One region of the Moraxella sp. K1664 genome, then DNA from elsewhere that is predicted to be linked to it. Evidence: riboswitches for the same ligand, from Rfam matches in the RefSeq annotation. Region 1 holds a riboswitch; each other region holds the start of a gene.
The links. Region 1 has a riboswitch for thiamine pyrophosphate ahead of AAHK14_RS06280 (divalent metal cation transporter). Riboswitches for the same ligand answer to the same signal wherever they lie in the genome.
Positions count from the first base shown of each region.

Region 1 (6,060 bases):
CGAGATGTCCGCCCGCACCACAGGGTCGGTGTCGCTCCCTTTGGTGTCCTTAATCAGATTATGCACGGCTGTTTTCATGCCACTAAAACTAAAATCCAGCCCCTTACCCATCATCGGGCGTGGCAAGTCATAGGCGTGGGGATTACCCCCTTTGGCAAGTCGCTCCACATTCGGCCCACCGGGGTAAGGCAGACCGAGCATTTTGGCGGTTTTATCAAAACACTCGCCCACCGCATCATCAATACTCTCGCCCAATATCTCATACCGCCCCACGCCGTCTGCTCGCACCAGCATGGTATGACCGCCCGAGACGAGCAGACAAACAAAGGGGAAATTGACCCCTTTATCATTTTCTATCATCGGAGCAAGCAGGTGCCCTTCCATGTGGTGAACGCCAATGGCAGGCACACCAAGCCCATAGGCAAGCGTCCGCCCAAATAACGCCCCTGTCATGAGTGCCCCAATCAAGCCGGGTCCTTTGGTGTAGGCGACCGCATCAATGTCGGATTTGGCGATATTTGCCTTATCTAGGAGTTCGTTAAACAGTGGTACCAGTTTACGAATGTGGTCTCTACTGGCAAGCTCAGGCACGACCCCACCATAAGTGGCGTGTAGCTCAATCTGGCTATACAGCACCTGTGCCAGCACCCCACCTTGACCGCCGTTTAGCTCGCTATCATAAATGGCAAGCCCTGTCTCATCGCAGGACGTTTCTAAACCTAATACTTTCATGATTGTCTTTTTCCAAAAATTTGGGGTATTATAGCATTTTTTAGATGATTGGCATTTGGATACAGGTTTTTGATTTTTAATATGTTAAATTTTATTTTATAAATCATTGATAAGATTAAAATTATTTAAAAATACAATCTACCCCTACCAATTACCAATCCTTTATTATAAACTAAATACCCTTTTATCATTTAAAAAGACAAACCATGCCAACCACTCCCAAATCCCCCTTTATCATCGGCTTAACAGGCGGTATCGGTAGCGGAAAAACTGCCGTGAGCGACCATTTTGCCACGCTCGGCATAGACGTGATAGATGCTGATGTCATCAGCCATACCATCACCGCCAAAGGCTCGCCTGTATTAGATGAGCTTGCCCACGCTTTTGGGGCGGATATTCTTACGGACGGTGTGCTTAACCGCACTTACCTGCGTGAGCTTGTCTTTGCTGACCCTGCCAAACTTGCCACGCTAAATGCCATCACCCACCCTGCCATACGCACCCAAATCAGGCACGAGCTTGACCACGCCAGTAGCCCCTACGCCATATTATCCGCCCCGCTTTTATTAGAAAGTATTCAAGGCGATGATAAGGGTTTGACCGCCCTTTGTGATAGGATTTTGGTGGTGGACGTGCCGATAGAGCTACAAATACAGCGAGCCAGCAGACGAGACGGACAAAGTGATAAGGACATTTTAGCAATCATTGACAAGCAAATCCGCCGAGATATACGCCTATCTTATGCCAATGACGTGATAGATAATACAGGGAGTTTGGCTAATTTATATCGCCAAATCAATGCGTTACATCAAACATATCTGGCTATGGCAAACGATTTAGCAAAAGATAAATGATTTAAAAAACACCTTGTAAGCAAATGCTTACACGCATTGATGACATTGGCGTATTTTCTTATGGGCTAGATTTTGGCATAATACGCACATCAGCAAGGATATGGCAAATGGATAAGCCAACATGGAAGACCGCTGATATTATGGAAGCCCTTATGGATAACGCAAGTAGCAAAACCCCTATGAAACCACAAACTCCCCAAGTTTGTGGTTTTGTTTTTATCCATTTTATAATTATAAATATGGTTAAAAAGTAAGGTGTGTACCACGCACCTTTTAAATAAAAAATCATATTGGTACATGATATACACCTTGCCACCAAACAAATATTTGACAACTCAGCGACTACCCAAATACAGCCCCACCATCGCCACCAAATACAACAGCCCTGCATACGCCAGCATATTGACCCACACAGGTTGGGGCAAGCATTTATGACGCAAGCCCCAATTTAACCACGCAAACACAGGGGCAAACAAAAACGACAAGGTCATGGCAAAGGCAATCATCTTACCCACCATACCCCCAAACAGCCCAATGACCACCCCCGCCATCAACAGCGAGCCTAGCGTCCAGTAGCGAAGGTGTTTTTGTTGGGTGTTGTCATCAAGCGGTCGGTTTTGTAAAATCGCCACCGCTTGCTGATTGCCCCGTGAATAGCCGTCCACCGCCACGATTGTCGTGCCATAGATACACACAAACGCCACAAACAGCATAGGCAGACGTGTCCACTCGCCAATGGCGTGGGCGTACATACCCACGAACTCACCGACAAACTTACCGCCTTGTAGTGGCTCGCCATCGCCTATCGCCACCATCGCCCCCAACGCCATGAACATGAGTGCCAGCACCACGCTCACGGCATAGCTGACATTAAAATCACGGCGATAGCGGTGCTTATAGTCAGGGTTGATTTTGTTTTTTTCGGCAATCCACAGCGAGCTTGACACACTAAGCTCCATCGGAGCAGGCATCCAGCCCATCAGTGCCACCAAAAACGGCACGGCACTCCACACCCATGGGGACGGGGGCGACACAGGGGCAGACGGTGTGGGATTTGCCATGACCATGACAAGGGCGACCAGCGTGATGACACTTAGAGCAAGCATGATAAATTTGGAGATGTGGTCAAGTTTTTGGTATTGTTTGCCAAAGATGAGCCACACAAAACTTATCATGATAATCGCATTTAACATTGGCAACGGCACGCCCTGTCCCATCATCATGCCAAGCAGTACCGCCGACAGTAGCGTACCCCCTGCGACATTGACGACTGTGGCGAACATATTAAACACCAAAAACAGCATGAGATAGCCACGCCCACGCTCGGCATAGCCTGCCAGTAGCGTTTTGTCGTTTTGGTTGGCATAGTCAAAGGCAAGGCGAAAAAAGGGATATTTTAAGGCATTGACCAGCACAATCAGCCCTGCCAATTGCCAGCCATAATACACGCCTGCTTGTGTGGACGCAATAATGTGCGAACCGCCCACACAGGACGACGCCATGATGATACCAGGCCCATACTGGCTAAAAAATGCGGATTTGGGCGGTGTGGATAAAGTAGTGAGTTTGGTTGTCATGATAAACCCCGATAAATAAAGGGCAACCCATGACCGTCCACACCAAAAACTACCCTGATGATGACCACCAAGGATAAAGACAATAAGAATGACACGATTAGTTTCCTACGCCAGTATTAACTGTATCAGGTTCACGGGTATTTCTCAGCCGTCATGGACAGCACCCCGACTAATGGAGCGGTTATTGTATAAAATTTCACCCAGCTTGACAATATCATTTTGCCAATTTTTAGCATAAAAAACACCTTGATAGCCATCAAGGTGTTTATCATTCATGCCGTCATATTAGGCAGGGATACGCAACACTTGACCCACATAGATTTTGTCAGGGTGAGATAGTAGCGGTTGGTTCGCTTCAAAGATTTTGTTGTACTCGTTGGCATTGCCGTACATTTCTTTGGCAATTTTTGATAACGTATCGCCTGATTTGACGGTATAAAAACGAGACTCAGATTCAGGCATTGCCACGCTCAATTGGTCATCCACCTGAGCGACGTGCTGAACATTACCTGCGGCAAGTACCGCTTTTTCACGGTCGGCTTGCGATGCGGCCATACCTGACAGGACAACCGTATCAGTATTACCATTATAGTTGACCTTTAAGCCAGTGATATTAGCATTAGCTTGCACACGAGCCAACAGCAAATTGGCAATCTCTTGGGCACTAGGCTCAGCAGGAGCTGATGTTGTTGGTGTAGGGGTTGTTGGGGCTGATTGCTCTTTTTTATTGCGGTTAAATACTTTATCGCCGATGTCTTTGGCAAAACTAAAAATACCCATGATGGCTCCTTATTTGGATTTGATAGAAAGTGTGTTGACGTTTAGCATGGTTTGTCTAGCAACCATCCTTAAACTCCCTGCTATCTTAGTATAAAATGATAAAAATTTGCACTGTATTTATGCGTAAAATTGTTATACTTATGTAGGGCATGCCTACCCTTTATAACACAATTTAATATTCAGAAATTTTATAGCAATAAAATGATGCTTTTGCATGAAAAATGGCTATCCGACCACTTAAATTTAAAAAATTAAGTAAAAAATCTTAAAAATTTACCCAGTTTAAGTGGTCGGATTGTTTTTCATCGTCAAAAACTTGCTTGATAGAATGACTATCAACCTGCGTTTTTTCCTTGAAAAACGGGCGATTCCCCTGCTTTTTTAAACAGGCATTTTTCATTACAAACATAAAAGGCAGGCGCGCCCTAATGACATAAAAAAACCACTTTTTAAAACTAAAAAGTGGTGTGTGTTTGACTTCTGCCTGGCTTATACTTTGGCAGACACGTAGTCAATGGCTTTTTGAACAGTGGTCAGCTCAGCTGAATCTTCGTCGGGAATGGTAATACCAAACTCATTTTCAAACGCCATCACAAGCTCCACTAGGTCAAGAGAGTCTGCACCTAGGTCGTCCATGAAAGACGCTGCATTGTTAATCTCGTCAGCATTTAGGCTAAGTTGCTCAGCAACGGCTGCTTTTACTTTGGCTTCGATATCGCTCATAAGAGTATCCTTTTTAACATGGGAATTTAAGAAAATCAGCACCAATGATTTGATGACTGAAAACTTGTGTATGATAAAACATTTTTGTCATTTGTGCAAGTGCTATTAGTACGCTCGTTCACAAATTTACATAAAATCGTGACGTACACGTGACAAATCACATGTACATGCCACCATTGACCGCCAGCACTTCGCCAGTGATGTAGCTTGCCCCATCACTTGCCAAAAACGACACCGCCGCGGCAATCTCCTCAGGCTGAGCCATACGCCCAAGCGGTACAGCGTCCAACATGGAGTTTACCAAACGCTCGTCTAGCTCTTCGGTCATGTCTGTCTCTACAAAGCCAGGAGCGACACAGTTTACCGTTACGCCACGAGAGCCAATCTCACGAGCCAACGCACGGGTAAAGCCCTCCACGCCTGCCTTAGATGCGGCGTAATTGGTCTGACCTGCATTTCCCATCTGCCCGACCACGGATGTGACGTTAATGATACGTCCAGAGCGGGCTTTCATCATGCCACGCACCGCACGGCGACTCATGCGATAGATGGCGGTCAAGTTGGTGTCAAGCACGCTCGCCCAGTCTTCATCTTTCATTCGCATGAGCAGACCATCTTTGGTAATGCCTGCGTTATTGACCAGTACATTGACCGAACCATACACACTATCAATCTCTTCAAAGAGCTTATCAATCGCCGCATCATCACAGACATCAAGCACACGCCCGATACCGCCCGACTCAGACAGATACTCTTCTATCGCTTCTGCCCCACGCTCGCTGGTGGCGGTGCCAATGACAAAATGCCCTTCGCTGGCAAACTGCTCGGCAATGGCACGCCCGATACCACGGCTTGCCCCTGTTACTAGGATAATCTTACGACTCATCTAATTGCTCCAATTTTTCTAAACGTGCTAATTTGTCCGTCGGCAAAGCGACAATCGGTGTCTCTTGGCGTTTGGCAAGGTTGGATAGGACATTGCCCGGTCCGCATTCAATCACAACATCGATTTGTTTATCGGCAAGTTTTTGCATGGTTTGTGACCACAACACCGGCATGGATAACTGTTCGGTCAAGGCGGTCTTGATGTCGTTGACATGCTTATGCACTTGGGCATGACGGTTTTGGATGACGGGGATTTGGGCGGTGGCAAATTCGGTCTCATCCAAAAGTTTTGCCAATGCATCACTGGCAGGGTTCATCAGCTCACAGTGCGATGGCACAGAGACTTTGAGTGGCACCGCCTTTTTGCCCAGTGCTTCTACCGCTGACAGCACATGGCTCACACCCACTTGTGTGCCTGCAATCACCACTTGACCAGGGCTATTAAAGTTGGCAGGACCTACAATGCCTGCGTTTTCGGTAGCATCTTCGCACAGACTGGCGACCTGCTC
Region 1 covers NZ_CP155576.1:1,214,519-1,220,578, reverse strand. The annotation lists gene tsaD (tRNA (adenosine(37)-N6)-threonylcarbamoyltransferase complex transferase subunit TsaD) at 1-732, opposite strand, end outside; gene coaE (dephospho-CoA kinase) at 939-1,586, shown strand; gene AAHK14_RS06285 (hypothetical protein) at 1,694-1,840, shown strand; gene AAHK14_RS06280 (divalent metal cation transporter) at 1,922-3,163, opposite strand; TPP riboswitch at 3,249-3,341, opposite strand; gene AAHK14_RS06275 (hypothetical protein) at 3,308-3,439, opposite strand; gene lysM (peptidoglycan-binding protein LysM) at 3,449-3,943, opposite strand; gene acpP (acyl carrier protein) at 4,433-4,666, opposite strand; gene fabG (3-oxoacyl-ACP reductase FabG) at 4,824-5,552, opposite strand; gene fabD (ACP S-malonyltransferase) at 5,542-6,060, opposite strand, start outside.

Region 2 (6,060 bases), 790 kb from region 1:
TCAACGCCTGTCCATGCTCCTTGCGGTCATGCACCGTCATGGCGGTATCTACACAAGCGGTCAGGACGTGTATGTCAATGTCGTGGGCGGGGTCAAGGTCATGGAGACAGGCTCGGATTTGGCGGTGCTGATTGCCTGTGCGTCCAGCATTAAGGAAAAACCGCTCCCTGCACGGCTGTGTGTCTTTGGTGAAGTGGGACTATCTGGCGAGATTCGCCCTGTGCCAAACGGTCAAGAACGCCTAAAAGAAGCAATGAAGCACGGCTTTACCCACGCCATTATCCCCAAAGCCAACGCTCCCAAAACAGGCGATAAAAATTTTGCCAAAATAAACATCATTGCCGTGGATAGACTAGATGATGCGTTGATAAGGGCGTTTGAGCTTGCGTAGATATAAAATTAATCCTTGCAATCTTCACTCCACGCCTGTTTTTCAAAATCATAAAAATAACGACAATAAGGCATTTTAAAATCTGAATAATAAAGCATTGCGTGGGATTTTTTGTCTGGTTCAGAATGCCAATGATGATAACGGACTTTTGGGTTATTGATGATTAGGCTTTCTTTATTTGGGTAAGTTTGGTGAATTTTGTGGTATTCTGTAATTTCTTTGGCAAGGGCTTGACCGTCAGTTTGTGATTTAGTGTTTTGATAATTGGCATTAAATTCAGAGCCAATGACAAACAATGTCCCCACTATCATATTGATACAATGGCGTAAAATAAATTGCTTAGTTAAAATAAGCCGAGCCGTCCAAATAACAAGCCCAATGGTGATGATAGGTGTCAGTATTGCTCCAAGCAAGCCAATGTTGCTAAAAAAATCCATTAGAGTTGCAACTGCCATTAAAATAACAAATAATAGTGTATTGGTTGGCTTGCTATTTTGGGTGTATAAAATTAAAAAATGCTGAATAAAGAAAAAGAACGCAAAAAATGCCAATGTAAATAAAACAGATGATAAGTCAATCTCTCCTTGATTTTTGATATTAATAAAAATAAAAAGACCAATTGTCCATAAACTTGCGGATAAATGTTTTAGCCATTTATGAGAATATTTTTGGTTGTTAATTGCCAAAATAAAACTCAATAAAGGCAGAAATAAAAATGCAAAAAATATCACTTGCCAGTATAAAAATTTAAATTGACTTATTAAAAATAACATACCAATCAATAAAAGATTGGCAATAATAAATTGCCATAAAGTCAAATTTTTTACGGCAAGATTTAATGTATTAAATATGATTTTTCTTAACATAATTATCTGTTAAATCTTTGTCATAGATGGTCTTATATGGTTTTAATATTGGACTATGGTGTAATGGTTTTTTAAATAAATACAACCCAAACCATAAAATCAACTTGACGGTTTGGCTGTCTTTATCGTATAATTTTTTATATTATAACTTTTGGCAAATCATTATGCAACCCTCTTGGCTCTCACGATTGATGTTATTTGGCACACAATATAGCCTTGTTATTGTCTTATTGGTTGCTTGGCAGGCGGTCATTGGGTTTGGTTTTATTCCTGATTATTTATTGCCATCGCCTATACAAATCATTAAGGCGTTTATTGATGATTTTTATTTACTCATGGGTCATGCCAAATATACGCTGATGACGGCATTTTTGGGAACGGTTATTGGGCTTTTACTAAGTTTTGTATTATCCATTTTAATGGATTTTTCCAAAAAATTTAAAGAAATCGTTTACCCTGTTTTACTGCTCAACCAAACCATTCCAACCATCGCCATCGCTCCGTTATTGGTGATTTGGCTTGGCTATGGTATATTACCAAAAGTGGTGCTGGTGGTGCTGTCGGTATTTTTCCCCATGACGATTGCACTTGTGGACGGCTATAATTCGGTACAAAAAGAGCAATTAAATCTTTTTCGTTCATTAAAAGCAAGCCATTATCAAACTTACCGCCATCTAAAAATACCGTCCGCCATGGGATATTTTTTTACAGGATTAAAAGTGGCGTTGTCTTATGCCCTTATCTCGGCGGTGGTGGCAGAATGGCTTGGTGGTTATCATGGGCTTGGGGTCTATATGACCCGTGTGCGAAAATCGTATGAGCTGGATAATATGTTTGCGGTGATATTTTTTATCAGTTTTTTAACGCTTGTATTATTGGCAAGTGTTAAATTGATTGAAAGACAAGTATTAAAATATCAATATTTAAAATGATTTGGTTCTGGTTTAAAAAGTATGCTATTAAGAAAACCGTTCGTGGTGAGCCTGTCGAACCATAACGGTTTTCCGCCACCCGCAGGCATAGCTCAGATACCATGATACCCCACCTAAGTCAATGGTTTTTTAAGTATCTGGTATCTAGTATCTTACAAACTAACTTAAAGATACTTGTTGCTCAAAGGATGTTTGGGTTTTGATAACACCAAAACAGATATGTACCAATTTACGCATACAAGCACATAAGGCTTGCATTTTGGTTTTACCGTTTTGTTGTAATCGTTCATAAAATGCCTTAATGGTGCTATTATAACGAATGGCACTCATTGCAGACATATACAGCTTAGCACGCAAAGAGACTTGCCCTTGTTTGGACAGTTTGGTTGCTCCCTTAAAGACACCTGACTGTCTTTGTTTGGGTATTAAGCCTAAAAACGAAGCCATCTGTGAGGCTTTTTTAAATTGTTTGGTATGTATTAAGCATACCACTTCTTTGGCAATAACAGAACCAATGCCGTCAATGGTTTCAAGTAAGGTTTTGTCTTGCTTTAAACTTGGTTGTTTGTCAACAAAGTCATCAATGTCTTTGGTGAGTTTGGCAATTTCCTCTTGAAGGACACTGATGACTGTTTGCATGGATGCTTTAACCAAATCGGGCAGATTGGGTGATAAGAGCAACTCTTGTCGGTTTTGCTCTCGTTGCAAATCTTCTTTGAGTGCTTCTAAGCGAGCCAATAGAGCTTTTAGCTGTTTGGCTTCAATGCTAGGTGCTACCCAAACCTCAGGCTTGTGGCTATAACCATACCTTGATAAAATAATGCTGTCTTTTTTATCAGTTTTATGGATTACCCCCAAACTGTCTGCAAATTTGCGGACATAGTTAGGATTGACAATGCTTTGCTTGATATTATTATCATCAAGAAACTCACTTAGGTGTTCATGATAAACCCCTGTTGCTTCTAGGATGATGTGTAGCTCATCAAGATGATTGCTGACATTGGTTTTTAACCAAGCAAGCAGTAAATCAAAGCCTGCTTTGTTGTTGTTAAAAACCTTGGTTTTTACTTTATTTGTGCTTGGGTTTATAAATGCAACATCAAACTTTGCTTTGCTGATGTCTATGCCAATATAGTGTATCATCTGTCTCTTGCCTTGTTTATGCAGTGTCTGTTTTAATAAACGCACTTAGATACCATTCAGAGTTAAGATGACAAGCAAAGGACACCATCTGAGCACCAGTGTTAAGACACTAAGGGCGAACCCGTGTTCTCTTTGCTTGTATAACCCAACAACATTCTAGCAGATAATCTAGGTTTGGTGTTGGGTTGATACAAGGGCGAACGGAAAACCTGGTTTGGCATACTTTTTGAACTACTGCCAAATGATTTTTTATTTTTAAAAATTAGCATGATTTATATTAAGGGTTATTTTAAATTATTTATAAAATAATTTGTAAAAATTATTGATAGGTGTTAGGGTTTGTATCACGCACCAATATATTATTTTATTTAAAAGGTGTGTGGTACGCACCTTGCAATACTAAATTTTAAATTTAAAATGCCTTTAAATAATACCATCAAATCAAACCCCCAATTAACCCCTTAAAAACCATTGCCAAAACCACCCATTTCATTTATAATAAAAACCTTAGTCGGGGTGCTTTTTATTTAACCAAAAAGCTGAGATAATACCCGTGAACCTGATACAGTTAATACTGGCGTAGGAAACTAAATGCGTGATTTACCTCATGTTTTTGTCGGCTTGACTGTATTTGCCTTTGGGTTACCCCAAGGGTTTTTTATTGACATTGAATGGAGTTGTTATGTTAGCTCAGTTAAGCCCAAAATTATTATCCGTCATCGCCCTTGGAGTAAGCCTATGTGTGGCGGGGTGTAACAAACCTGCCGACACGTCCGCCAAGCCCGCCCAAGACCCTGCCAAAACCGAAAAGCAAGAGCTTATCATCGCCCTAGACTGGGTGCCCAACACCAACCACACTGGGCTGTATGTGGCACTGGATAAGGGCTATTTTGCCGAGCAAGGCTTTGATGCCAAAATCGTTCAGCCGTCCGAAGACAGTACGTCCACATTGGTGGCGAACGAGCGTGCCGATTTGGGCGTGTATTTTCAGCCGAACATGGTCAAACGCCTAAACAAAGGCGAGCCGATTACCGCCATCGGAGCCATCGTTCAGCACAACAACGCAGGGCTGTTGTCGCTCAAATCATTAGGAGCAACCACGCCAAAAGACTTGCACGGCAAACGCTACTCAACGTGGGAAGACCCTGTGGACGACAAGACGGTGGCAAGCCTTGTCGGTGAGCCACTAAACCCAATCCCTGGGGAGAGTACGGACGCAACAACCGCCTTGCGTATGAACCAATTTGACTATATTTTGGCGTATTATAGTTGGGACGGCATTCACGCAGGACTCAAAGGCGTGGAGACCAATTTCTTTTATCTAAAAGACTCAAACCCTGTGTTTGACTATTATTCGCCCGTTATCATCGCCAACAGCAACGAGCTACAAAAAGACCCTGAACGCTACAAAAAAGCCATGACCGCCATCAGTCAAGGCTACACCTATGCCAGTCAGCACGCCGATGAAAGTGCTAAGATTCTTATCAAGCACGCCCCCGAGATTAACCCCGAGCTTGCCAAAGCCAGTCAGCAATATATGTCAGGGCAATATCTGGCAGAAGACGGCAGTTGGGGGCGGTTTGATTATAATCGCTGGGACAATTTCTTTAAATGGGTATACGATAATAAACTCATTGATAAGCCATTCGCCCCGCAAGCAGGGGTTAGCAACGATTATTTGCCTAATGATGCAAAATGATGATATTGATTTTGTGATTAACTAATCTAAGCAATATTTGTGTAGGGGCGTGTTGCACACGCCCTTTGTACGTTCTATCTTAACCCTAATGCGATTTCAAATACTCACTATAAAAAGGACACCCCATGACCACCCCAACCGCCAAATTGCAACTTGTTGATATTCATCATGAATTTGATGATAAGCCATTATTTGCCAAGTTGAATTTAACCATTTATCAAGGCAAAATCGTTGCCATTGTTGGGGCAAGTGGCGTGGGTAAGACGACTTTGTTTAACATCGCCTCAGGGCTTATCATGCCAAAATCAGGTAAGGTCTTGATAGACGGCAAGGACAGCACAGGGCAGGCAGGGGGCGTGGGGTATATGCTCCAAAAGGATTTGTTGTTGCCCTTTAAAAGTGTATATGACAACATTGCCTTGCCTTTGACCTTACAAAACCTGCCAAAATCCGCCATTCATGACAAAATCATGCCCCTACTACCTGCCTTTGGGCTTGATGAGTTATACCACAAATACCCTGCTCAGCTCTCAGGCGGACAACGTCAGCGAGTGGCACTACTTCGCACGTATCTAAGTAATGATAGCCTTATGCTTTTAGATGAGCCATTTTCGGCACTGGATTTTGTTACCAAAAATCAGATGTATGACTGGTTTGGGAAGTTTCAAAAAGACAAGGGGCTAACTTGCCTGATTATCACGCATGACATTGATGAAGCGATTTATTTGGCGGATGAATTGTATGTATTAAAGGGATTTCCTGCCACGCTGGCTCATCATTTTATCATTGATAAATCGCCACATTTTTTGCAAAGTGTGGAATACCTAAACCTAAAACAAGATGTGCTTAGGGCGATACAGGGTTAAGTGGTTGTATGGATTTAAATACCCCAATAACACCCAGCCCACACCAAATTAAATTTTACTCTTAGTTTTCCATTTTTAAAAACGTATTTTTAAAATTTTGATATTGAATAATACTCCCACAAACCCCACATTAGACCCTTGCAATTTACTACTTTTCCCTTTA
Region 2 covers NZ_CP155576.1:2,008,573-2,014,632, reverse strand. The annotation lists gene radA (DNA repair protein RadA) at 1-391, shown strand, start outside; gene AAHK14_RS09935 (hypothetical protein) at 400-1,257, opposite strand; gene AAHK14_RS09930 (ABC transporter permease) at 1,422-2,189, shown strand; gene AAHK14_RS09925 (IS110 family transposase) at 2,349-3,377, opposite strand; TPP riboswitch at 3,835-3,935, shown strand; gene AAHK14_RS09920 (ABC transporter substrate-binding protein) at 4,015-5,031, shown strand; gene AAHK14_RS09915 (ATP-binding cassette domain-containing protein) at 5,157-5,897, shown strand.
Region 2: another riboswitch for thiamine pyrophosphate. It lies ahead of AAHK14_RS09920 (ABC transporter substrate-binding protein); the one in region 1 lies ahead of AAHK14_RS06280 (divalent metal cation transporter).

Region 3 (6,060 bases), 430 kb from region 1:
GCATATTATCAAGGCTCATCTGATGTATCGGGCAAGCAAATGGGGGTGCTGATACAGCTTGGGGTGTCCACTTTTGTTTTGTCTAAGGCGGTCATGAGTTGTAAGGTTGCCCGCTCCCAATCTTCAATTTGACTTGGGTCATCAAGGTGGCGTTCATCAAGATTGGCAGGATTTATGGGGTATTTGTCGTCTCGCTCATCTGTTGGTGTGGCGATAAATGCTAGAAAGGCTTGGGCTTTTTTGCCAAGTTCGCTGTTATGTTTGGCAAGTTTGACAAAGCTCGCTTCATCTGTGAATGTCTCATCATTTTCATTGATGTAGGTGATAAATGCGGTTTTATCATCATTTAGCCAACGTGTATTATCTGAATCAAAAAATAACAAATATTCATAAAATAATGACAACCGTTTGGCATCATCAATAAAGACACTCTGCGGATACGTCTTTTGATAATCTTGCCAAAATAACGCCCGCTCGATAAGCTCATCTAATGAAATGCTAAGACCTGCATCACACCACAGTGGCTCTTGGTTGTCGCTGGCAAGTCGCTCAATCATGACCGCTTGGCCTTTTGGTAAATGGGGCGTAAACAGCTTGGCAAATGCTTGATAATCATTGACGAAGTCAAATTCCCCTTCGCAGTAGTCTGCTATTTTTAGCTTGTTTTGTTTGACCTGCTTGATGAGATGTTGGGCTTTTGGGGGTAATTTTACGATGTTGGACTCATTGTACTTTTTGTTATAATGAATGTCGTACATGACCTGATTTAACTGGTCAAATTCTGCCTCATCTAGCAAAAATTTATCGCCTTGCCAAAATGACAAAAAACGCTGATAAGCAAGCTGATATTGTGTCGCCCACTTGATTTGGGTGGTGTTGTCGGCAGTCGGCAGGCAATGATTGAGTAGTTTATCCGCCTTATCAAAGTCATCTATTTGGCTATTGATGTCAATGGCGGTTAGTGTGCTGGTAACGGCTTGGCAATCAATCGCTTGGGCGTTGGCACTTTGAGCGACAGGTGTGGGCGATGTGGGGGCAACGTCCACAAAAGTCTGCTCTGCTTGGCGTGGTGTGGCATCAGTAGCAAGTGAGCTGTTGGGCTTGTTGTCGCAAGCGGTCAAGGATGACAGAGCGATTGCGATGATTATTAATGGGTATTTCATGGCTTATTCGCTGGGTATCGGGTTATTTATGGGTCTTAGGGCGAGTTGTCCACTGTGTCTTTTTTGAATATTACTGATAAATTTATGAATAAATTCGTGCGTTTGGCTATCATCAAATTTGCCAAATTGCGATAGTTTTACCATTGCCATGCCCGCATAGCCACAAGGGTTAATGGCATTAAAGGCGGTCAAATCATTGACAAGGTTAATGGCAATGCCGTGATAGCTATGCCCTTGCTTGATTTTAAAGCCCAAAGACGCAATTTTGCCAAGCATATCGCCATTGGTATTATAAATATACACCCCAGGGGCATCACGGCGAGCCTTAGCGGTCAAATCGGGCGGTAGGTACTCGCCCACCACGTCTTCTATGGCTTGCTCGGCGTGGCTCACTAGGTCTCGCACGCCCATGCCAAGGCGGTGCAAATCCCACAGCCAGTACACCACAAGTTGCCCCACGCCATGCCATGTTACCTGTCCGCCACGGTCGGTTTTGATGATTGGGGTGTCGGTCTTGTAGAGAATATGCTCTTCTTTGCCCGCTTGCCCTAGCGTATAAACGTCTTGATGCTCCACAATCCACAGCTCATCAGGGCAGGCTTGCCCGTTTTTTTTATCATCAATGCGACTCAAAATCCGAGCAAGCATATCATCATGCGTGGCGTTGTATTCGGCGTGGGGGTGGGTGCTTGTGTGCAAGTCGTCCCATTGCAAGGGGGTAAGGTTTAGGTGGGGTAGGTTTAGGGTCATGGCTTTTAAATGGTTAAATAAGAGCTATTTTACGTCATTTTGTTAAAAATAAAAACCATTTTAACCATTTTTAACCGCTTGCACACCCCTTACCCTTTTGTTATAATCCAACCTATCAATCGGGGTGCTATTTATGGCTGAGATGATACCCGTGAACCTGATACAGTTAAAACTGGCGTAGGAAATTGATAAAAATTGACGAGCAACACACTTTTTGGTGTGGGTTTTGACTGTGCTTTTCTTAAAAAGGAAAAACCCATGACCACAGTTACCAAAAACCCATTCTCCCCAGACCAAATCCCCCTAGACTTAATCAACGAAGTCCGCAAGCAAAACCCCCTAATTCACAACATTACAAATCTGGTCTCCGCCAATTTTACCGCCAATGGACTGCTTGCTGTTGGTGCGTCCCCCATGATGGCAGAGTCGCCTTTGGAGATGGCAGAGCTTGCCAAAATCAGTAGTGCGGTTGTGCTAAATATCGGCACGCCGTCCGACCCCAAAACGTCCGCCATGATTATCGCAGGGCAAACCGCCAACGCCCACGGCATTCCTGTGGTGCTAGACCCTGTGGCGGTGTCGGCAAGCACTTTACGCCAATCTACCATTCATCAGATTAGCCAAGTCGTGCAGTTTGATGCCATTCGTGGCAATGCAGGCGAGCTTGCGTTTTTGGCAGGGGCGAACTGGCAAGCCAAAGGCGTGGATGCTGGGCGTGGCGATGCGGATTTGGCGAGCATTTGCCAAGCGGTCGCCCAAAAGTACCGCACCATTGCCATTTTGACAGGCGAGATTGACTATATCTCAGACGGCACGCAGGTGGTTGCCCTTGCCAACGGTACGCCACTTCTGCCCAAGGTTACCGCCACAGGGTGCTTGCTAAGTGCCGTGGTTGGGGCATTTTTGGCGGTGGCAGGGCGTGAGCGGTATTTGGTGGGGGCGGTCAATGCCTGTGCCACATTTGCCATTGCAGGCGAGCTTGCTTGTGAAGGATTATTGCCAAGCCAAAGCGGTACGTTTATGTATCAATTTTTGGATAAATTGGGCGGTATTAGCCCTGATGAGATTGCCAATCGTGTCAAGTTTGTGGGGGGAGCATGAACCACGTCCACACGCACCCACGCACTCATCGCCCCGCCCAAGCCTTGACTATTGCAGGGTCGGACTCTGGCGGTGGGGCAGGCATTCAGGCGGATTTAAAGACCTTTACCATGCGACAAGTATTTGGTACAAGTGTACTGACCGCCACAACCGCCCAAAACACCCAAGGCGTATGGGGCATTCATCATCTGCCGACCGACCACATTAGAGCCCAGCTTGTCGCCATTGGGGACGATTTTGCGATTGGGGCGTGCAAAATCGGTATGCTTGGCACGTCCGACATCATTGAGACGGTGGGGCAGTTTCTACAAAATCGTCCGTTTGGGCAAGTGGTGCTTGACCCTGTGATGATTGCCAAAGGCGGACAATCCTTGCTTGATGACAACGCAAAAGACAGCCTAAAACGGCTCATTCCCCTAACCGACATCATCACGCCCAACCTACCAGAAGCCGAAGTGCTGACAGGCATGACGATAGTTTGTGATGATGATATAAGGAAAGCCCTACACGCCTTACAAGACATGGGGGCAAAGACGGTCATCATCAAAGGCGGACATAGCCAAAATTCCCAAAGTGCCATGTGCATAGATTATGTGCTTGATGAAACGGGCGATATTTGGCAAGTACAAAGCGAACGCACTAACAGCAAAAACACACACGGCACAGGGTGTACGTTCTCGGCGTGTATCACGGCAGAGCTTGCCAAAGGGGCGAGCGTGGCAGATGCCATTCATACCGCCAAACGCTTAATTGCTCAGGCGATTAGCACCGCCCCCAATATCGGACACGGACATGGGGCGGTCAATCATTGGGCGTTTTGGGAAGGTGGGGTGGGTAATTAGTTGGTAAATTTAATATTAAACTTCCTATAAAACTGGTTTTCCGTTCGCCCTTGTATCAACCCAACACCAAACCTAGATTATCTGCTAGAATGTTGTTGGGTTATACAAGCAAAGAGAACACGGGTTCGCCCTTAGTGTCTTAACACTGGTGCTCAGATGGTGTCCTTTGCTTGTCATCTTAACTCTGAATGGTATCTAAGTGCGTTTATTAAAACAGACACTGCATAAACAAGGCAAGAGACAGATGATACACTATATTGGCATAGACATCAGCAAAGCAAAGTTTGATGTTGCATTTATAAACCCAAGCACAAATAAAGTAAAAACCAAGGTTTTTAACAACAACAAAGCAGGCTTTGATTTACTGCTTGCTTGGTTAAAAACCAATGTCAGCAATCATCTTGATGAGCTACACATCATCCTAGAAGCAACAGGGGTTTATCATGAACACCTAAGTGAGTTTCTTGATGATAATAATATCAAGCAAAGCATTGTCAATCCTAACTATGTCCGCAAATTTGCAGACAGTTTGGGGGTAATCCATAAAACTGATAAAAAAGACAGCATTATTTTATCAAGGTATGGTTATAGCCACAAGCCTGAGATTTGGATAGCACCTAGCATTGAAGCCAAACAGCTAAAAGCTCTATTGGCTCGCTTAGAAGCACTCAAAGAAGATTTGCAACGAGAGCAAAACCGACAAGAGTTGCTCTTATCACCCAATCTGCCCGATTTGGTTAAAGCATCCATGCAAACAGTCATCAGTGTCCTTCAAGAGGAAATTGCCAAACTCACCAAAGACATTGATGACTTTGTTGACAAACAACCAAGTTTAAAGCAAGACAAAACCTTACTTGAAACCATTGACGGTATTGGTTCTGTTATTGCCAAAGAAGTGGTATGCTTAATACATACCAAACAATTTAAAAAAGCCTCACAGATGGCTTCGTTTTTAGGCTTAATACCCAAACAAAGACAGTCAGGTGTCTTTAAGGGAGCAACCAAACTGTCCAAACAAGGGCAAGTCTCTTTGCGTGCTAAGCTGTATATGTCTGCAATGAGTGCCATTCGTTATAATAGCACCATTAAGGCATTTTATGAACGATTACAACAAAACGGTAAAACCAAAATGCAAGCCTTATGTGCTTGTATGCGTAAATTGGTACATATCTGTTTTGGTGTTATCAAAACCCAAACATCCTTTGAGCAACAAGTATCTTTAAGTTAGTTTGTAAGATACTAGATACCAGATACTTAAAAAACCATTGACTTAGGTGGGGTATCATGGTATCTGAGCTTGTCGAAGGGTATAAGGAAAACCGTTATGGTTCGACTTAGCTCACCACGAACGGTTTTCTTTAATTCAGAGTTTTGCAGGAAGTCCATTGCTGAATTAAAATGCCTTTTAAAATATTTTTAAAATTTGGACGTGTAGGGGCGAATTGCAATTCACCCAAAAATCAACACTTTATCAAAGGGCGAAGGTGATTTGTCCCTACATTTTTTACCTTGATTGTCATTTGTATTTTAAAAATTTTTAAGTTTTTATTAAAAATCCCAAAAGGAACCCCCATGTTTGATAAATCAACCCTATCCGTCTATTTTGTCGCAGGCACACAAGACTGCACGCACCGAGACGAACCCACGCCAGAGCAGAGACTGCTTGCGGTGTTGGAGAATGCCTTGCAAGCAGGGATTACTTGCTATCAATTTCGTGAAAAAGGCGACAACGCCCTAACTTGCCCTGACAAGATTAAAAAGCTCGCCCTAGATTGCCAAGCGTTATGCCGTCAATATGGCGTGCCGTTTGTGATTAACAATGATGTTCATTTGTGCCTTGACATTGGGGCGGACGGCGTTCATGTGGGGCAGGCGGACATGGATATTTTTGACGTGGCAAGGCTGTGTCGTGGGCGTGCATTTGTGGGTTTGTCGCACAGCTCGCTTGATGAGATAAGGGTTAGTGTGGGGCATGATTTGGCGGATTATTTGGCGATTGGGGCGGTGTTTGACACACGCTCAAAGGCGGACGCTGGGTGTGCGGTGGGCGTGGATATGGTGGGGCAGGTGCGAGCGATGATTGGCAAGCGTCCGCTTGTTGCCATTGGTGGGATTGACACCACAAACGCAAGCCTTGTGCGTGCCAATGGGGCGGACGGTGTGGCGTGCGTGTCGGTGATTGCCCGTGCGGACGATATGGGGGC
Region 3 covers NZ_CP155576.1:1,641,106-1,647,165, forward strand. The annotation lists gene AAHK14_RS08280 (hypothetical protein) at 9-1,163, opposite strand; gene lipB (lipoyl(octanoyl) transferase LipB) at 1,167-1,913, opposite strand; TPP riboswitch at 2,024-2,114, shown strand; gene thiM (hydroxyethylthiazole kinase) at 2,172-3,014, shown strand; gene thiD (bifunctional hydroxymethylpyrimidine kinase/phosphomethylpyrimidine kinase) at 3,011-3,856, shown strand; gene AAHK14_RS08300 (IS110 family transposase) at 4,056-5,084, shown strand; gene thiE (thiamine phosphate synthase) at 5,429-6,060, shown strand, end outside.
Region 3: another riboswitch for thiamine pyrophosphate. It lies ahead of thiM (hydroxyethylthiazole kinase); the one in region 1 lies ahead of AAHK14_RS06280 (divalent metal cation transporter).

Region 4 (6,060 bases), 240 kb from region 1:
AGGACGAGCATGACTCCTGTGCAGATTGATGATTTGCGGGAGTTTAATTACCTAGATTATGAGCATATCAAGGATTTAACCCTGCCCCAAATCGTCAAAATGGCGGACGACTACTGGGTAACTAACGACAAAGCCCACACCGACAGCCCCACGACCGATAATTTTGTGAACCTTGCAGAGCGTGTTAAGGCGGTGCGTGATGTGTTTGATGTCTTACCAGACGGTACTTATGTGGTCTTTACGCATGGTATGTGGCTGGGTATGCTCATGTGGCAACTTATGCTTGGCTATCATGGGGGCGAGTGTCCACGCCTGTTTAACATGATAAAATTTAGAGAATTTGAGCTTGCCGTCCGCCCCAAAAACTGCGAAGTCTATCTGATGATAAGTGATGACGGACACAATGCGATAAGCAAGGTGAGAGCTAGGGGCGATGATTGACCCTAAGCCCTTTTTCCTTATTGCAATCTATCACTACACCACCCGATAAAGCTGACTGCCCCCTTCTTTATACTTATCCTTCATCTCGTCCATGCCACGAGCGTATTCTCGCACGTTTTGCGTGATTTTCATCGAACAAAACTTTGGACCACACATTGAGCAAAAATGTGCCGATTTATGGGCTTCTTTTGGCATGGTCTCATCGTGCATTGCCCTTGCTGTGTCAGGGTCTAGGGCAAGGTTAAACTGGTCTTCCCAGCGAAACTCAAACCGTGCCTTAGATAAGGCATTATCACGCACTTGGGCAAGCGGGTGTCCCTTGGCAAGGTCGGCGGCGTGGGCGGCGATTTTGTAAGTGATGATACCGTCTTTTACGTCCTTTTTGTTGGGCAGACCCAAATGCTCCTTTGGCGTAACATAGCACAGCATTGCCGTACCATACCAGCCAATCATCGCCGCCCCTATCGCACTGGTGATATGGTCATAGCCAGGGGCGATGTCAGTCGTCAGAGGCCCTAGCGTATAAAATGGGGCTTCGTGGCAATGCGTGAGTTGCATCTGCATATTTTCTTTAATCATGTGCATGGGAACGTGCCCTGGCCCTTCTATCATCACTTGTACGTCATGCTCCCACGCGCGTTTGGTTAGCTCGCCAAGCGTTTTTAATTCGCTAAATTGAGCTTCATCATTGGCATCTTGAATACAGCCTGGTCTTAGCCCATCGCCCAAACTAAACGCCACGTCATAGGCTTTGGCGATTTCACAAATCTCATCAAAATGCTCATAAATAAAATTCTCCTTGTGATGAGCCAAGCACCACTGTGCCATGATTGACCCACCCCGAGAGACAATGCCCGTCAAGCGATTGGCGGTGAGTGGCACATAACGCAGTAGCACCCCTGCATGAATGGTAAAATAATCCACGCCCTGCTCTGCCTGCTCAATGAGCGTATCCTTAAAAATCTCCCACGTCAAATCCTCCGCCACGCCACCTACCTTTTCCAACGCCTGATAAATCGGCACCGTCCCAATCGGCACAGGGCTATTGCGGATAATCCATTCTCGTGTTTCGTGGATATTTTTGCCTGTGGACAAATCCATAATTGTGTCCGCTCCCCAGCGTGTCGCCCACGTCATTTTGGCGACTTCTTCATCAATGGACGAACCTAGGGCGGAGTTGCCGATATTGGCGTTAATTTTTACCAAAAAATTTCGCCCAATAATCATCGGCTCGCTCTCTGGGTGATTGATGTTACACGGAATAATCGCTCGCCCTTCTGCCACTTCTTTACGCACAAATTCAGGGGTAATCTCTCGTATTTTCGCCCCAAAATTCTCCCCCTGATGTTGGCGTAAATCCACGCCATCACGCTGTTTGCCATTTTCACGAATGGCGATGTACTCCATCTCAGGCGTGATAATGCCCTGTCTGGCATAGTGCATTTGGGTTACGTTTTTGCCACGTTTGGCTCGTCTGGGTTTGGCAATGTGAGCAAAACGAATGTCCGCCGTGCGAATGTCGTTTAGCCGAGCTTTACCAAAATCCGATGTCAAACCGTCCAAAACGTCCGTATCATCACGCTCGGCAATCCACGTCTCACGCAGTTTGGGTAAGCCTTGATTTAGGTCAATGTGAACGCTTGGGTCGGTATACACGCCTGATGTGTCATACACCAAAATCGGCTCGTTTTTTTCAAAACCGTCCTGTTTACCATTTTGGCTAAGACCTATGGGCGTGTCGGTCAGCGTAATCTCACGAAACGGCACACGAATGTCCGCTCGTGAGCCTTGCACATACACCTTTTTGGACGCAGGCAGGATACGAGTTAAATCCTTAGCGTCCTGTTCGTGTTGATTGATAAGTTCGGTTGGGGATTGATTTGCGATTTGGCTCATCATAATATCCTTTTTAAATGGCTAATAAACAAATCAAGCCATCAAAAATCTTATGATGAAAAAGAATTATTGATATCAATCAATAATATACAGAATTTTTAAGATTTTGAAAACTTGATTTCCTACGGCGGTACGAACCGCATCAGGTTCAACGGATTTTGTGGCATAACCACAATCTCGGCAACTTTGGGTTGCACTCCGTCAAGTTGGTAACATTATAACAAATATTAGGGCAATAAAAAAGCATGACACACATTTGCCAAGCTTTAACCCAAACCAAATATTTAAAGCAATAATAGTACATTATGGTAAATTAACCCCAATTCATATCAATTTTATCTCTTTAAATAATGCCTTTGTAGGGGCGTGTTGCACACGCCCATTGGTAAGCTATGCCTGCCCATAATACGAAAAACCGTTACCCGCAGGCAAGTTTGTGGCGAACGGTTTCCGTAGTAAAATTCAATTGTGTTAACTGTAATAAATAACGCCAAAAGACAACAAGGTAAATACTAGCAACAACCCATAACCTATTTTATTAAACCATTTTAATTGTTCATCAGAATAATCACGTTTTGAAAAATAAGCATTTACCAAAAAATTAATGCCAAAACCTAAAACAAAAATCATAAGCCAAACTAATACCCAATTATTTTGATTAAGTGGCAAATAAGAATAGATAATTTTTGAAAAGGATATAAAAATTAACACCCAAAATCCCGTAACCGCCATGCGAACACCTTCATTTCGGTTAAGCCATGGTGCGCTAAAAAATTTGGTTAACTTGGTCATTATTTTCCTTGTTTGATTTGACGTAAAAAAATAATACTATAACAAAATCACACCCCATTATCAATTATTATTTATTCTCATTTGCTTGGATAAGTTCGCTCTCCATCTGTCATAAGGCATCAGCTACGCCCCAATTTTGCTTGATGGCTTGACTGCCACAAAAGGCAAAAGTGATTTGCCCCAATGCACTCTTTTGTGATAGAGTACTTAGGACTCATATCAAAAACATCATCCATGCTTTTGGTATCGCCAACAACCCATTTTAGGGCAAACCATGTACAAATTCATCGCCTACATCCCCGAATCCGACCTAGAAAACGTCAAGACCGCCCTATTTAACGCAGGGGCAGGGCAATTTGACGGATATAGCCATTGCTCTTGGCAAGTGCTTGGCGTGGGGCAGTTTAAACCCTTAAAAGGGGCAAACCCTGCCATCGGTCAGATTGATAAGATAGAATACGTCCCCGAATGGCGGGTTGAGACCATCGTCCCCGATGATAGGCTCATGGACGTGGTGCGTGCCTACAAATCGGCTCATCCTTATGAAGTGCCAGCGTATGATGTCTATCAGATGGTGGATGTGTGAGTGCATGGCTTTTCGTGTCTGGTGCAGACATGATGAACCAAGCCATTTTATATGCCAAAATGATAAAGATATATGTCATAATGGAATTTAGACTTTGCATAAAAAGCCCTGATAATAGGGTGTATCAAGACATATCGCAAATCACGATGGAGCTGACATGACAAGCCAATCCTTTAAATTTTCCAAAAAATCCCTAGTCCTTGCCCTGCCTGTGTGCTTACCGCTATTTTTTGGGGCGTGCAGTCAGCCCCAAAACCAAGCCCAAACGGGCGATACCGCCGACAAGACAAGCGAGACCAAGGCGGACACGACCACCCCAAAATCCGACCGTGATACGCTCATCATCAACAACGGTGCCGAAGTCGGTTCGCTTGACCCGCACAAAACAGGGGGCGTGCCCGAGTCTGGGCTTGCTCGTCAGCAGTTTGTGGGGCTTGTCAGTACAGATTCTGATGGCAATCTTGAACCTGCCATTGCCGAAAGTTGGGAGAGTGCCGACAACAAGGTGTGGACGTTCAAACTGCGTGATGCCAAATGGTCAAATGGCGAGCCGATTACCGCCCATGACTTTGTGTTTAGTTTTCAGCGTATGGTTGACCCAAAGACGGCTGCCAACTTTGCCAACTATGTGGCAGACGCTAAGTTTGTGAACGCAAGCGACATCATCGAAGGCAAAAAAGCCCCCACCGAGCTTGGCGTGAAAGCCATTGATGATAAGACCGTTGAGATTACCCTATCCGAGCCTGTGGCATTTTTGCCTGATATGCTTACCTATACCGCCATGCGACCTGTTCCCAAAAATGTGGTAGAAAAATTGGGCGATGACTGGTCAAAAATTGAAAACATCGTGGTAAATGGGCCATACATCATCAAAGAGCGTGTCATGGGCGAAAAAATCGTCCTTGCCAAAAACCCCCATTATTATGATGCCGACAAAGTTGCCATTCCAAACCTTGTGCTACTACCGATTGATTCTGGGCAGACAGACTACACCCGTTATCAAGCAGGCGAGATTGATGTTACTTATACCGACATTCCAAGCGATATTCTTGCCAAAGCCGACAAAAATGAAGTCAAAACATCGCCATCGTTTTGCTCGTATTATTATGAAATGAACGTCAACAAACCACCCTTTGATGATGTGCGTGTTCGCCGTGCGATGACCTTGACAATGGATAGAGAGCTGATTGCCGAAAAAGTGGCGGCTCGTGGCGAGACCCCTGCCTATCAGATGACCCCAAAAGTTACTGCCAACAACCCCAATTACACCCCCGATTGGCAAAAACTTGACAAAACCGCTCGCATTGCCAAAGCCAAACAACTGCTGGCGGATGCAGGCTACAATGAGCAAAATCCTTTGAGATTTGAGCTACTCTACAACACCAGCGAAAATCATAAAAAAGTGGCAGTAGCAGCTCAGTCCTTATGGCACGAAGCCCTTGGCGAGACCATCAAGATTGAGCTACACAACCAAGAGTGGAAATCCTACCTTGCCACTCGCCGCAACCACGAACACCAGATGGCTCGTGCGGCATGGTGTGGCGACTATAATGACCCTGCTGCCTTCTTAAACGTCATGAAAACCAAAGGTTCTGGCAACTATGGGGCGTATTCTAGTGCCGAATATGACAACCTGCTAAAAACCGCCTACACCGCCAACAGCCCCGAGGAGCGTGCCAAGGTGTATCATGAGCTTGAAGCGATTTTGGACAAAGACGTACCAAATGTGTGGGTATATCATCAAGTGAATGTGCGTGTGGTGAAACCGCATGTCAAAGGCTACTCAACCAAAGATGCTCTTGGCAACTGGCAAGCTCGCCATTGGTCGTTTAAGTGATGTAGGTTTTTAAATCAGGAAAAAGGGCGAATCACTGAACCGACCCCCAAATCTTAGACATAAGATTAAAGGTTAGGTTGTTGCAAGTGGTTGTATTAACCCTAATTGGACTAAGTTTCTGTACTTAACAGGACTTAGTCCTTTTAATTTGCTCTTTATTCTATCATGATTGTAGTAGTGTATGTACTCATCAATCACTTGTTTAAGTTCATCTGTTGATGTAAATGTGGTTGTCTCATAAAATATCTCTTGTTTTAGCGTACCAAAGAAGCTCTCTATCACAGCATTATCCAAACAATTGCCTTTTCTTGACATGCTTTGGGTTAAGCCTTGTTCTTTTAGGGTTTGTTGATACTGGTGCATTTGATAGTGCCAGCCTTGGTCTGAATGAATGATGGGTTTGTCATCCATCTTTTCTTGGCTTAGCTTGGATAGGGCATCATTTAACATCTCTTTGACCAACTCATACGTTGGTCTGTCCTTCATCGTATAACTGACAATCTCACCA
Region 4 covers NZ_CP155576.1:973,894-979,953, reverse strand. The annotation lists gene AAHK14_RS05045 (histidine phosphatase family protein) at 1-441, shown strand, start outside; gene thiC (phosphomethylpyrimidine synthase ThiC) at 475-2,337, opposite strand; TPP riboswitch at 2,439-2,548, opposite strand; gene AAHK14_RS05035 (hypothetical protein) at 2,809-3,129, opposite strand; gene AAHK14_RS05030 (hypothetical protein) at 3,404-3,715, shown strand; gene AAHK14_RS05025 (hypothetical protein) at 3,712-3,876, shown strand; gene AAHK14_RS05020 (peptide ABC transporter substrate-binding protein) at 3,873-5,552, shown strand; gene AAHK14_RS05015 (IS3 family transposase) at 5,625-6,060, opposite strand, start outside.
Region 4: another riboswitch for thiamine pyrophosphate. It lies ahead of thiC (phosphomethylpyrimidine synthase ThiC); the one in region 1 lies ahead of AAHK14_RS06280 (divalent metal cation transporter).